One region of the Pantoea sp. SGAir0430 genome, then DNA from elsewhere that is predicted to be linked to it. Evidence: predicted binding sites of a transcription regulator. Region 1 holds the regulator's gene; the other holds the start of a gene.

Region 1 (7,573 bases):
TCGCGCTTCGCTGCGTGCAGCCGGTGCTTCTTTTACCGCCGCATTCGCCGCTGGCGCAGCGGATGCGCTCTGGCCGGCAGTGAATTTCAGCATACGGCGCAAAATGTCCGAAGCGCTTTCACCAATGTGCTGCGTGTGGCTGGCAATATAACGGTAGAGTTCTTCGTCAACTTCAATCGTTTTCATCTTTTTCCGTGCGATTCTGGCAAATGGCAGAACCACGCTACTTTGCAAAGGCCTTAACAAAATCCGGTCGTGCAAAATGTGAGCGGGTTCTAACATAAGGATTATAAAGTTAAATCCGCGACAGCCGATAGCGCTGGCATCGTTTACGGGCAAAAGTCGGAATATGCCCTAATGCCTGACCGCCTGGCGCCGGGACAGGTGAATCCATGATACCCTAAGCCCAGGTCTCAACCGAAAGAACTTTAGCCATGATTTTGAACGCCCGTCTGCAAACTGAACAATCTGCCCCTGATGCCCAGCCCATTCTGTTAATTCATGGCCTGTTTGGTAGCCTGGATAACCTCGGCGTACTGGCGCGCGGCGTGCGCGATGCACGACCCACGCTGCAGGTGGATGTCCGTAACCACGGCCTGTCACCGCGCAGCGAAGAGATGCACTACGCTGCGCTGGCGCAGGATATGGTCGATACGCTGGATGCGCACCACATCGAACGGGTTGATGTTATCGGCCACTCAATGGGCGGCAAAATTGCCATGGCGCTGAGCGCCGTTGCGCCCGAACGAATTGGCAAAATGGTGCTGATCGATATCGCGCCGGTGGATTACCAGACGCGACGCCACGATGAGATCTTCGCGGCAATCCGCGCGGTCAGTGCAGCTGGCGTCACGCGCCGCAGCGCTGCGGCCGACGTGATGCGTGAACACGTGCGCGAAGAAGGCGTGATTCAGTTCATTCTGAAATCTTTCCATGAAGGCGAATGGCGCTTTAACGTGCCGGTGTTATGGGACAATTATCCGGTGCTCTCCGGCTGGCAGGAGGTGCCCGCGTGGCCTCATCCGGCGCTGTTTATTCGCGGCGGTGATTCACCCTATCTGGACAATCAGCACCGTGATGCGCTGCTGCGCCAGTTCCCGCAGGCGCAGGCGCACATTATCAGCGGTGCCGGCCACTGGGTGCATGCCGAAAAACCCGATGCCGTACTGCGCGCGGTGCGCCGCTTTTTTAACCTGTAAAAGCAAAAGCTTGCTACGGGCGGTTTAGGGTTGGCGTCGCGCCGGGCGCTGGAGTATGATGTCGCGCTAAAAATTTGCCGCGGATGCTTTTTTCGCCGCGGTCGGGCCGATAAATGTTTAAATCGCGCAGCGCCTTTCCGCCGTTCGCGCCCACGCAGTTTCACAAACCATGGCAAAAGAACAGACAGATCGTACCACGCTCGATCTCTTCGCAGACGAGCGGCGTCCCGGTCGCCCTAAAACCAGTCCGCTGTCGCGTGATGAGCAGCTGCGCATTAATAAGCGCAACCAGCTGAAGCGCGACCGGGTGCGCGGCCTGCGCCGCGTTGAGCTGAAAATGTCCAGCGAAGCGGTCGACGCGCTTAATACGCTGGCCGAGCAGCAGAACATCAGCCGCAGTGAACTGATTGAACAAATGCTGCTGGCGCAGCTCAAACTGGCGTAACGTGCGCAGACCGCACGCTGGAACACAAACTCAGCGCTTTACACATTCCGCGCTTTTCGCCGGTCTGCTATCATTCGCATAACTGTGTCGTCTTCTGACTTACTTTCACAATCAGGATTTAAGAGGTTACTCACTCCATGGCAATCGTAGGCATTTTCTTCGGCAGCGATACCGGCAACACTGAAAACATTGCAAAAATGATCCAGAAACAACTGGGTAAAGATGTCGCCGAAGTGCATGACATTGCTAAGAGCACCAAAGAAGATCTCGAAGCATTCGATATTCTGCTGCTGGGTATTCCGACCTGGTACTACGGTGAAGCCCAGTGCGACTGGGATGACTTCTTCCCGACGCTGGAAGAGATTGATTTCAACGGTAAGCTGGTAGCGCTGTTTGGCTGCGGCGATCAGGAAGATTATGCCGAGTACTTCTGTGACGCGATGGGCACCATTCGCGACATCATTGAGCCAAACGGCGCAGTGATTGTGGGCCACTGGCCAACCGAAGGTTACCACTTCGAAGCCTCTAAAGGTCTGGCAGACGACAAACACTTCCTCGGCCTCGCCATCGATGAAGATCGTCAGCCTGAACTGACTAACGAGCGCGTCGACAAATGGGTTAAGCAGATCTTTGACGAGCTGCAGCTGCAGGCGATCATCGAAGCCTGATGCTTTCCTGTCCGATGTGGGCGCTGGCTCACATCGGGCAATGGAATTACCTATAAAAATAATAGCTACGGTTTTTTAACTTTTTCCCTCAATTCTGTAGAATACCCGCAACGGTCATCTGCTTATTCCTCGGGCATCAGACTGAGACTGCGCGAAAAGGAACATCGATCTGCACGATCCCGCTGAGGTTCACGACATTTCTCCTTACAGCATCCGGGGAATTGTCCGCCGCAGCCGGTTTTCATTTCGCAGGCTGAGCTCTATAATGAGACGCAAATGAGAATGCGCGTTGACCACACATTCAAGGCCTTTGCGCCGTAAGTGACTAGCAAAGTAACAGGACAATATCCGCATGACTGACAACAACTCCGCATTGAAAAAGGCTGGCCTGAAAGTCACGCTGCCCAGACTGAAGATTCTGGAAGTGCTTCAGGGACCCGGACCCGAGTCCCATCATGTCAGTGCGGAAGATTTGTACAAACGCCTGATCGACATGGGCGAAGAGATTGGTCTGGCGACGGTATACCGTGTTCTGAACCAGTTTGACGACGCCGGCATCGTGACGCGTCATAACTTCGAAGGCGGGAAATCCGTGTTCGAACTGACCCAGCAGCATCATCATGATCACCTGATTTGCCTCGACTGCGGCAAAGTGATCGAGTTTAGCGATGAATCTATCGAAACGCGTCAGCGTGAGATTGCAACACGCCACGGTATCAAACTCAGCAACCACAGCCTGTATCTGTACGGCCACTGTGCGCTGGGAGACTGCCGCGAAGACGAGACGCTCCACGATCAGTAATTGAATATGCTATGCAGTATAAAAAAACCGGTGCCAGGCACCGGTTTTTTTATGGCTGCGTTCAGGCGACCAGCGTTTCCTGCAAATAGCGCCAGCGCGGAACCGGCGTGCTGCAGTCCAGCACCGCCAGCGAAATGCGGGTCTGGTTGTTGCCGTTAAGCATTTGCAGTTCGTGATACTGAATGGTCACTTCCTGCTGCTGCTGGGAAATGATGGCATGCTCACTGGTGGCGATTCGCATCCCTTCCCGCTGCCCGTGCAGTTTGCGAAACAGGGTTTCAGTGTCATTGAGATCGAGCTGTTTGCCTTGCGGCGTCACCATTTTGAAGTCGGGATGAAAGTGCGACAGCAGCAGATCCATACTGTCATCGCTGCCTTCGGCCTGATTAAAAATACGTTCGATAAGCTGATGTAAAACCACCACGCTATGTTTGGCTTCCAGAGCGAGACTTGTCATTTTTCTTCCTTCGCTAACCCGCACAGCAACATTTAAGAGCGCATAGCCTACCTGAAAATAACGATTTCACACGGGTAAATTAGTTAATTTTATTAAAGTCAGATTAGTCGTAATCGCGCGCAATTACTGTTTTTTGTCTGGTTCAGCATAATCGATTCCCGTTTGCAGATAACGGGCAATAAAAAAGGGCGATTGCTCGCCCTTTGCTGATCATATCGTGCTATCAAGCAGTAAAATTATTCGCCGATTTTTGCCCAGGTATCACGCAGACCCACGGTGCGGTTGAACACCAGTTTCGACGGCTGCGAGTACACGCTATCAGCGCAGAAGTAACCTTCGCGCTCAAACTGATACGGCGCCAGCGCGCTGGCGGCACGCAGACCCGGCTCAACGAAGCCCTGTTTGATCTCCAGCGAGTTCGGGTTAATGGTGGTGAGGAAATCCTCGGCCGCGCCCGGGTTTGGCACGCTGAACAGACGATCGTACAGGCGGAATTCAGCAGGCAGCGCGTGAATCGCCGATACCCAATGAATAACGCCTTTGACCTTGCGGCCATCGGCCGGATCTTTGCTCAGGGTGTCGACATCGCAGGTAGCGTAGATGCAGGTGATGTTGCCGGCTTCATCTTTCGCCACGCGCTCGGCACGAATGACGTAAGCGTTGCGCAGACGAACTTCTTTACCCAGCACCAGACGCTTGTACTGCTTGTTGGCCTCTTCACGGAAGTCGGCGCGATCGATCCACACTTCACGGCTGAACGGCACCTCACGCGTGCCCATCTCCGGTTTGTTCGGGTGGTTCGGCATGCTGATGATTTCTTCATGCCCGGCCGGCAGGTTCTCGATTACCACTTTCAGTGGATCCAGCACCGCCATGGCGCGCGGCGCGTTCTCGTTGAGGTCGTCACGAATGCACGACTCCAGCGACGCCATCTCAACAATATTGTCCTGCTTAGTCACACCGATACGGCGGCAGAATTCGCGGATTGACGCCGCGCTATAGCCACGACGGCGCAGACCGGATACGGTCAGCATGCGCGGATCGTCCCAGCCTTCAACAATCTTCTCGCTCACCAGCTGCGTCAGCTTACGCTTCGACATCACCGCATATTCCAGATTCAGGCGCGAGAACTCGTACTGACGCGGATGCACCGGAATAGTGATGTTATCCAGCACCCAGTCGTAGAGACGACGGTTATCCTGGAACTCCAGCGTACACAGGGAATGGGTGATGCCTTCCAGCGCATCGGAGATGCAGTGGGTAAAGTCGTACATCGGATAGATGCACCACTTGTTGCCAGTCTGGTGGTGTTCGGCAAATTTAATGCGGTACAGCACCGGATCGCGCATCACAATAAAGCTGGATGCCATGTCGATTTTGGCACGCAGGCAGGCTTTGCCCTCTTCGAAGCCGCCATCACGCATCTTCTGGAACAGCGCCAGGTTCTCTTCCACGCTGCGATCGCGATACGGGCTGTTTTTGCCCGGCGCGGTTAGCGTGCCGCGGTATTCACGGATCTGCTCTGGCGACAGCTCGTCAACGTAGGCCAGGCCTTTGTTGATCAGCTCAACCGCGTAGTTGAACAGTTGGTCAAAGTAGTCAGAGGAGTAACGAATGTTGCCGCTCCACTCAAAGCCCAGCCATTGCACATCATTCTTGATCGATTCAACGAACTCCATATCCTCTTTGACCGGATTGGTGTCGTCGAAACGCAGGTTGCACTGCCCCTGATAATCTTGTGCGATACCAAAGTTCAGGCAGATCGATTTTGCATGGCCAATATGCAGGTAACCATTGGGCTCAGGCGGGAAACGGGTATGCACACTGTTGTGCTTACCGCTCGCCAAATCTTCGTCGATGATCTGACGAATAAAGTTCGTTGGGCGGGCTTCAGCCTCACTCATCTCAAAATCCTCAAAACAATAGCGGGTGATTTGTACCACGAAGTAACGGAGTATGATCCACAAAGCGCTGAAGGGAAACAACCGTTTGTTGGTCGTTTTAAAACAAAAAAGGCAGGAATTGCTTCCTGCCTTCAGTGACGATCAAAACGTGTTAATTTTTCACTTCGTACAGCGGCGTAACGCCTGCCACCACGGTACCGCCTGCCAGCAGATTCAGACCAGCAAAATCATCGCTGTTGCTGACCACCACCGGGCTGATCATCGAACGCGCATTGGCGTTGAGGAAGTCCAGATCCATTTCGAGGATCGGCTGACCCGCCGTGACGGTTGCGCCCTCTTCCACCAGACGGGTAAACCCTTTACCTTCCAGCGCGACGGTATCGAGACCCATGTGCACGACAATCTCGACGCCATTTTCGGCTTCAAGGCAGAATGCATGGTTGGTGTTGAAGATTTTCACCACAGTGCCCGCCACCGGCGCGACGACAGTTTTATCGCTCGGTTTGATCGCCAGGCCATCGCCTACCGCTTTGCTGGCGAAAGCTTCATCCGGCACGTTTTCCAGCGCTACCACTTCGCCACTGACCGGTGCCAGCAGCGTTGCAATCACCTTTTTCTCGCTGTTGCGCATCGCCTGGGGCTGAGCAGCCGCAGGCGCGGCGGTGGTTGCCGCAGCAGGTGCCGCTGCGCCGGCTACCGGACCTTTGCTCAGTACGGTTTTCATGGCGGTCGCAATGCTTTCGGCCTGCGTACCAACAATGATCTGCACGCTCTGCTTGTTAAGGCGGATCACGCCAGAAGCACCGAGGCGTTTAGCCACACTCTCATTCACCTGCGCCGAGTCTTTCACATTCAGACGCAGACGGGTGATGCAGGCGTCGATATTGGTCAGGTTGTCAGAACCGCCTATCGCACCGATATAGCGACGCGCCAGTGATTCGGTTTCGCTCTCACCGTTGCTGCTGTGATCAACGTTGACGTCGTAGCCGTCTGTCTCATCACCGGCAGCCAGCTCGCGGCCCGGCGTCAGCAGGTTGAATTTCTGAATGGTGAAGCGGAACACCACGTAGTAGATAACGAAGAACACCAGACCCTGCGGGATCAGCATCCACCAGTGCACCGCCAGCGGGTTACGCGTCGACAGCACCATGTCCACCAGACCGGCACTGAAACCGAAACCGGCAATCCAGTGCATGCTGGCAGCGATGAAGACCGAAATACCGGTCAGCACGGCGTGGATGACATACAGCACCGGTGCCACAAACATGAAGGAGAATTCCAGTGGCTCGGTGATGCCGGTGAAGAAGGCTGCAAAAGCCGCTGCCAGCATGATACCACCGACTTTCGCGCGGTTTTCCGGGCGTGAGCAGTGATAGATTGCCAGCGCCGCACCCGGCAGACCGAACATCATGATCGGGAAGAAGCCCGCCTGATAGCGACCGGTGATACCCGGGATGCCGGTACCATTGGCAATAGACTGCGCGCCGCCCAGGAATTTAGGAATATCGTTGATGCCCGCCACGTCGAACCAGAACACCGAGTTCAGCGCGTGGTGCAGGCCAACCGGAATCAGCAGACGGTTAAAGAAGGCGTACACGCCCGCGCCGACCGAGCCCAGTTTCTGGATGTGCTCACCAAAGCTCACCAGACCGCCGAAAATGATCGGCCAGACATACATCAGGATAAAGGCGACCACAATCATCAGGAAGGAGACCAGGATCGGCACCAGACGGCGACCGCTGAAGAACGACAGCGCCTTGGGCAGCTCAACGTGGCTGAAGCGGTTGTACACTTCCGCCGAGAGAATGCCCACCAGAATGCCGACAAACTGGTTATTGATTTTACCGAAAGCGGCAGGAACCTGCTCCACCGGCATTTTCTGAATCATGGCCACCGCGGCGGGTGAACACAGGGTAGTAACCACGAGGAAACCTACAAAGCCGGTTAATGCCGCTGCACCGTCTTTATCTTTTGACATGCCGTAAGCCACACCGATGGCGAACAGCACGGACATGTTGTCGATGATGGCAGAACCCGATTTGATCAGCAGTGCTGCCAGCGCATTGCCTGCGCCCCAGCTGTCCGGATCGATCCAGTA
Region 2 (7,573 bases), on a different replicon from region 1:
TGGAACTGATCGGTTCCTTAGTGAGGTGTTGTGATGTCCGATCCGCACGCGTTAAATCCCGAGCCACGCCGCTGGGCGATGTTTATCGTCCTGCTGACAGGCGCATTTTTACCCCCGCTGGACTTCTTTATTGTCAATGTGGCGCTGCCGTCGATTCAGAGCGATTTGGCCACGTCCGGCTCGGCGGAGCAATTTGTCATCTCGTCCTATTCCGGGTTTTATGCCGTCACGCTGATCACCGGCGGTCGCCTCGGCGATCTGTTTGGCCGCGGGCGCATGTTCTTCGCTGGACTGACCGGTTTTGCAGCGGCTTCTGCGCTGTGTGGCTTTGCCTGGTCACCGGGCGCGCTGATCGCTGGTCGCGTGCTGCAGGGCATCACTGCAGCGATTATGGCACCGCAGGCGCTGGCCTCGATTCAGGCGATTTTCCCGGAGGCGGAGAAATCGCGCGCGCTGAGCCTGTACGGCGCGGTATTTGGCCTGGCCTCGGTGATTGGCCAGGCGCTGGGCGGCATCCTGATCTCACTCAACCTGTTCAATAGCGGCTGGCGCGCCATTTTCCTGGTCAATCTGCCGGTAGCGCTGCTGGTGGTGCTGTTTGGCATCCCGTTGATTAAAGAGACGCGTGCTCAGCACGCGCGCAAGCTGGATTTTGGCGGAATGGGACTGTCGATGATGACGCTGGGTCTGCTGATCGTGCCGCTGATTGAAGGACGGGAAGCGGGCTGGCCGCTGTGGGCCTGGCTATCGCTGCTGCTGGTGCCGGTGCTAGGCACTCTGTTCTGGCGCTATGAAAGCCGGCTGGCAAAGCAGGGCGGCGATCCGCTGATCGATCCGGCGATTTTTAGCGTGCCGGGTCTTGGGCTGTCCCTGCTGCTGGCGCTGCTGTTCTACTCGATTGGCGTATTCTTCCTGCTGTTCTCGATCTATTTACAGGGCGCGCTGCATCAGGGCGTACTGAGCGCCGGGCTGATCTTCCTGCCCTTTGGTGCGGGTTTTCTGCTGGGGCCATTATCCACGCCCGCTGCGCGACGGCTGATTGGGCCTTACGTTAACGCCACTGGGATGGTGCTGGAAGTGGTCGGCCTGCTGGGCCTGGCGTGGCTGATGGCCAGCACGCCGGTCGGGGTGTCACCGGCGGCGCTGCCGCTGGCCCTGGGGTTGTTTGTGGTGGGGTTTGGTCAGGGGCTGGCGCTGCCGACGTTGATGCACATCGTCACCGGACGCGTGGCACCCGCCTGGGCCGGGATGATTGCCGGTATCGCCAGCTCCACCTTGCAACTGAGCACGGCACTGAGCGTGGCCATTATCGGCGGGATCTTTTATGCCGTGCTGGGCACGGGCAAGGGGCCGGGAGAGATTACCCATGCCTTCATCGTGGCGATAGTGTGTATGTCGATTTGTCTGGCGGCCGGCGCGCTGCTGAGCATCCGGCTAGCGCGCAGGCCTGCCGCACAGGCGGCGGTGCTTAAATCCCTCAGCTAAGTTCGGTCGCTCAAATCAATCGCGTCCATTCCTCAGAACGACATCGTGACACCGGCGTACCAGGCGCGGCCCGGTTCGTTATAGGTCGATGCCCCGGCATTTTCGCGATAAACGCGCTTATCAAACAGGTTATTGATACCGGCGTTGGCGCTCAGGTTTTTAGTGATGTCATAGTTGAGGTTCAGCCCGACAATGGAATACGGGCTGATTTCACGCTGCGACAGACCACGGCTGGCCTCGAGGCTGGTTTCCGCATACTGGCGTGGCTTCTGTCGACCGTATTGCGTCCAGTTGATGTTGGCGCTGAACGCCTCGGTCGCCTGCCACTCCAGCTGCGAGTTGATGGTAAATTCAGGAATTACCGTCAGCGGGTTGCCGGTTTTTTTGCTCTCCGAGCGGAACATATAGGTGGCATTGGTGCGCCACTCCAGCGTGTCGGCGATCAGCGGGATGCTCAGATTGCCTTCCAGCCCTTCGACGATCGCTTTGCCGCCATTTTCCCAGCGCAGCAGGTTATACGAGCCGGTTGAAGCCACCGGCGTGGTGCCGGAGATGATTTTGTTTTTGTAATCATTGCGGAACCAGGTGATGCCCGCGACATAGCCCTGATGACTGAATTCAATGCCCACTTCTTTATTCACACTGATCTCGGGATCAAGGTCTTTGCTGCCCAGCAGGTAACAGCGTGACAGGCCAATCGGACAACCGTTGCCGCGCGTCGACAGGATGTAGCCCTCAGTGGACTGATACAGGTTTGGCGCTTTAAAGGCACGCGCAATACCGGCTTTCAGCGTGAAGTAATCACCGAGGCCCTGCGACAGGTTGAGGCTCGGGCTCCAGTTAGCGCCAAACTGATCGTGATAGTCGAAGCGCAGGCCGGGGATCACTTCGGTGGAGTCGGTGGCGGCGATGTTGTCTTCGAAATAGAGCGAGCTGATGGTGGCGCTGTTTTTACTGTCACGCTGCGAACCGTCGCTGGAAACGCCGCCGAAATCGACGCCCGGTGCGCTGGTGGCCTGTACCGATGCCGGATCGTTAAGCTCATCGCGATTCCACTCAGCACCCAGCGTAACGGTTTGATCGACCAGCAGCTGCAGCGGGAAATTGATCTCGCCGCCGGCGCGATAGCTCTCCAACCGGCTGGTAGCGTACGTATCGCTGTTGATCATCCCTTCGGTGCTGCCGCCGGAGCCTTCTTTCAGGCGGGTGTTATTGGTTTTCTCATAGCTAAAGTTGAGCTTAGAGGTGCCCCAGTCCCAGATGCCGTTGTGCACCACTCCGTAGTTCTGACGATACAGGCGGTTGGTTTCGCTGCCGTACAGCGCTTCCACCAGCCCGTTGGCGCTGGCATTGCTGTTGCTGTTTTGCGTGTCGCCAGCATAAATATTGCCCTGGCGGCTGTAGCCATAGCTGAAATCGACAATCTGCGTCGGGGTGATTTTCCACGACAGCACGCCGTTGATGTCTTTATTACGCACGCCTTCGCGTCCGGCGGCATAAGCGCCATTTTGTGCGGTGTTAATGTCGAAGGCGTCGGCATCCGTTTTGTTCAGGTTGCCGTACAGCCGCATGGTGAGTGCCTCACCGGCCAGCGGACCGCTGAGGTTGAAGTTCGCGCGGCGGGTGGCGCCTTCCTTGTCATCTTCTGGCTGGTTAGTGAACAGCGACAGCGAGCCGTGCCAGTCATTGGTGGGGCGTTTGGTAATAATGTTGACCACACCGCCAGCGGCACCGGAGCCATAACGGGCAGCGGCCGGACCGCGTATCACCTCAATGCGTTCCACCATTTCCGGCGGCACCCAGTTGGTATCTCCGCGTGAGTCGCGCTCACCGCGCCAGCTGTAACGCACCGAGTTACGGGAGGTGACCGGCACGCCATCGATCAGCACCAAAGTGTTTTCCGGGCCCATGCCGCGAATGTCGATCTGACGGTTGTTACCGCGGCTGCCGCTGGCGCCGTTACCGGTGAGGTTAACGCCGGGCATTTTGCGGATGATGTCCGCGAGGTCGTTAACGGGCGGACTTTTTTTGATGTCTTCAGCGGTAATGGTGGAAACTCCCGGCTGCTGCTTCAGCTCCTGCTCTGCCGTCACAATCATCGACTCATCGTCGGCCAGCTTCTCCGTGGGTTCAGCGGCAAACACCGGTGAGGTTAACAGGCCTGCCAGGTACAGTGCGACCGGACGCTTTTTGCCACATACAGTTACATTCACTTATATCATCTCCCTGATGCGTTAACATTTGTAAGCAAATGCGCATGATAATGAGAATGGTTTGCATTGTATATTGATGTGCGACTTCTTTACATTCCTGCGCACATCGCCTCGACGGGCCGCTTTTTTGTCAGTTTTTGTCAGCAGGGCGATACGCTGGCTTAGACAGGAACGTTATGGCTAATAAGCAAATCATTCAGCGTGGCAGGATAAGGAGGTGCCTGATTTGCGGCAACAATCTGATTTTTGCGCGACGACAGGGCCGCATTCAGGCCAGCAAAGAAACCTATTGCCGGATTTCGGCAATAGATATCTGTTTTTCGCATTTGTGATCGCTGCCTATCTTCCTGAGAATGGCTGCGGGACGTTTTGAGGATGACAATCCTTTGCTCCGCGCGGCTTTACGCGACATGAGCAAAGGGAAAAATACATCGCTACCTCGACGCCTTTTCCCTGCCGGGAAACATTTTAAATATCAGGAGAAAGGTTCCAGTGAAATTCGCAAAAGGTATCACCCTTTTCGCACTCGCTCTCAGTGCGCACACCGCGTTTGCCGCCGAACAATCCGTCCCAACCGACAGCTCACTGCATGTTCAGGCTGATGCCGCGCTGAAAAGCCTGGTGCCCGCCGACGTGGCGAAGCGCGGCTATATTGTGGCAGGAACCAACCCCAACACGCCGCCCACCACCTTCTATAAAGAAGACAACAAAACGCTGGCTGGTCGTGAAATTGACATCATGAACGCGGTCGGTGAGCGTCTCGGCATTCAGGTGCAGTGGCGTGACACCGGCGGCTTCGACAACATCATTCCGGGACTGAAAACCGGCCGCTACGATGTGGCCTTGTCCAACATCAACGCCACGCCGGCGCGCGCCAAAATTATCGACTTTGTGAGTTACTACGACGCCAGCCGTTTGGGCATTATTTCGCGGAAAGACGCCAACGTCGCGCCGTTCAAAACCCTCGACGAGGTGTGCGGTAAAGAAGTCGGTGCCGGTTCCGGCACCACCCAGGTGACCCGTCTGGAAGAGGCCAGCAAAGCCTGTGAAGCGGCCGGGAAAAAACCGATTAAAGTGTCAGTGTTCCCGGATCGCCCGGCGGGTGTTCAGGCCGTGGTCAGCGGGCGTGTGCCGATGTTCCTCGGTCCATACGAAGGCCTGCTGTGGCAGGTGAAAGTGATCAAACCGCTGACCATGAGCGGCGAAATCACCGTGCATGATGCGCCGGTATCGGTCGCCTTCCCGAAAGATTCCGCGCTTGAACCTGCCGTACAGGCAGCGCTGAACTCGCTGATTAAAGATGGCAGCTACCAGAAGATCCTGGATAACTGGGGCATCGGCTTTGGCGCGGTTAAAGAGTCAAAACGTAATCAGGATATCTTTCAATGAGTGACTTTCACGACCACACCGACGATCTGAAAATCGTCGGTAAACGCTACTACGGACGCTGGCTCAGTGCGCTGGTGGTGCTGTTGTGCGTGGTGGCGATGGCGCATTCGATGATCAACAATCCGCGCTTCGAATGGGGCGTGATTGCGGAAAACTTCACCGGCGAGTCGATCCTGCAGGGCGTGCTGATGACACTGCAGCTGACAGCGATTTCGGTGGTGCTGGGCTTCGCCTTTGGCACGGTGCTGGCGCTGATGCGCCTGTCATCCAACCCGGTGCTGGTCGGCGTCAGCTGGTTCTATACCTGGTTTTTCCGCGGCGTACCGATGCTGGTACAGCTGTTCCTGTGGTACAACATCGCGGCGCTGTACCCGACCATTTCGCTGTCGCTGCCGGGTCTGGGTGAAATCTGGAGTACTCAGTCCAATGCGCTGGTCAGTCCGTTCAGCGCGGCGGTAATCGCGCTGGTAATGCATCAGTCTGCCTATGCGGCTGAGATCGTGCGCGCCGGGATTCAGAGCGTTGGCAACGGCCAGCTGGAAGCCGCCCGTGCGCTGGGTTACCGTCCGGCGCAGATTTTCCGTCATACCGTACTGCCGCAGGCGATGCGCGCCATCATGCCGCCGGCCGGTAACGAAATCATCGGCCAGTTGAAAACCACGGCGGTGGTATCGGTGATCTCCCTGCAGGATGTGCTGTTTTCGGCGCAGATCATCTATCAGCGCACCTATGAAGTGATCCCGCTGCTGCTGGTGGCGACGCTGTGGTATCTGCTGATGACTTCGGTACTGTCGGTTGGTCAGTTCTACGTCGAGCGCTACTTTGGCCGTGGCGTCACGCGCCGCGAAAAGCGCAGTTTACTCAAGTCACTGCCCGGTTTCTCCGCGCCTAAAGCCGAAAGGAGCGTAAGCAATGGCTGAAGCGATCGCCTTACGTAAGGTGACCAAACGTTTTTCCGGCGTCACTATTCTGGATGAAGTTAATCTTGATATCCCGGCTGGCTCGGTGACGGTGATCCTCGGACCGTCCGGATCAGGCAAATCGACGCTGTTGCGCTGCATTAATCATCTGGAAAAACTGGATGGCGGCACGATTCGTATCGGTGGCGAGATCATCGGTTACAAACAGAAAGGCCAGGCGCTGCACGAGCTGAGCAGCAGCGAGATTGCGCGTCAGCGCGCCGAAATCGGCATGGTGTTTCAGCAGTTCAACCTGTTCCCGCACCGCACCGTACTGCAAAACATTGTCGATGCGCCGATGCGGGTGAAAAAACAGAGCCGCCAGCAGGCGACCAGCAAAGCACTGTCGCTGCTTAAGCAGGTGGGGCTGGCCGGGCGCGAAGAAGAGTGGCCGCAGAATCTCTCCGGTGGTCAGCAGCAGCGCGTGGCGATCGCCCGTGCGCTGGCAATGGATCCCGGCGTGATGCTGTTTGATGAGCCCACGTCTGCGCTCGATCCGGAACTGGTGGGTGAAGTGCTGCAGGTGATCAAACAGCTGGCGCACTCCGGCATCACCATGGTGATCGTGACGCACGAGATCGGTTTTGCGCGCGAGGTGGCTGACAACATCGTGTTTATGGAAGGCGGGCGGATTGTGGCGGCGGGGCCGACGCAGCAGGTGCTCGACGATCCGGAAAACGGACGGGTAAGAAACTTTATTGCAACGGTGCTGTAAGCACCGTTTTTCATTTTTGACGCCAGGAAGCATGATGACGCAAAAACCGGTGATGCACAGCGCCCACTGGGGTGCTTTTACTGCCCGCCAGCAGGGAGATCGGCTGACCATCGAACCGTTTCACGGCGATCCCGATCCCAGCCCGCTGCTGCAAAACTTTCACAACGTCCTGCATCACCCGGCGCGCGTGGCGCAACCGATGGTGCGCCGTGGCTGGCTGGAAAACGGGCCCGGCGCGGATCCACGTCGCGGTAATGACGACTATGTGGCGGTGAGCTGGGAGCAGGCTTACACGCTGGTGGCGCGCGAAATGCAGCGCGTCGGTGACGCGTATGGGCCGGAAGGTATTTTTGGTGGCTCATATGGCTGGTCAAGTGCCGGCCGTTTTCATCACGCGCAGAGCCAGGTGCACCGCTTTCTTAACACGGTGATGGGCGGCTATGTGCGCTCGGTGAACAGCTACAGTTCCGGCTCGGCTTCGGTGCTGTTACCGCATATCGTCGGCGACATGAATGAGATCGCCCGCCGCGGCGTCAGCTGGGAAGAGATCGCCCGGCATAGCGAGATCGTGCTGGCGTTCGGCGGCCTGGCGCTGAAAAACTCGCAGGTGGCAAGCGGTGGTCTGAGCGAACACACCGAACGCGGCTTTATGCAGCAGGCGGCAGAACGCGGCGCACGCTTTATTTCGGTGAGCCCGTTGCAGAGCGATCTGCCCGATGAGGCGCAGGGAGAGTGGCTGGCGCTGCGTCCTGGTACCGATGCGGCCTTCATTCTCGGTCTGCTGTCGGTGCTGATTGACGAGCAGCGCACCG

The links. The regulator Fur, encoded in region 1, represses iron uptake genes when iron is present. The targets are predictions, from matches to a motif close to ATAATAATGAGAACNACTATCAA.
Region 2: the regulator Fur is predicted to act here: its motif matches at 3,743-3,765, upstream of E7738_RS21585 (TonB-dependent siderophore receptor).

Annotation. Positions count from the first base shown of each region.
Region 1 covers NZ_CP039427.1:1,803,208-1,810,780, forward strand. Annotated here, with positions in the region: gene seqA (replication initiation negative regulator SeqA) at 1-186, opposite strand, end outside; gene ybfF (esterase) at 435-1,199, shown strand; gene ybfE (LexA regulated protein) at 1,369-1,644, shown strand; gene fldA (flavodoxin FldA) at 1,782-2,312, shown strand; gene fur (ferric iron uptake transcriptional regulator) at 2,665-3,114, shown strand; gene E7738_RS08710 (hypothetical protein) at 3,176-3,571, opposite strand; gene glnS (glutamine--tRNA ligase) at 3,808-5,475, opposite strand; gene nagE (N-acetylglucosamine-specific PTS transporter subunit IIBC) at 5,627-7,573, opposite strand, start outside.
Region 2 covers NZ_CP039428.1:546,989-554,561, forward strand. Annotated here, with positions in the region: gene E7738_RS21580 (MFS transporter) at 34-1,485, shown strand; gene E7738_RS21585 (TonB-dependent siderophore receptor) at 1,518-3,698, opposite strand; gene E7738_RS21590 (ABC transporter substrate-binding protein) at 4,191-5,087, shown strand; gene E7738_RS21595 (amino acid ABC transporter permease) at 5,084-6,007, shown strand; gene E7738_RS21600 (amino acid ABC transporter ATP-binding protein) at 6,000-6,761, shown strand; gene E7738_RS21605 (molybdopterin-dependent oxidoreductase) at 6,796-7,573, shown strand, end outside.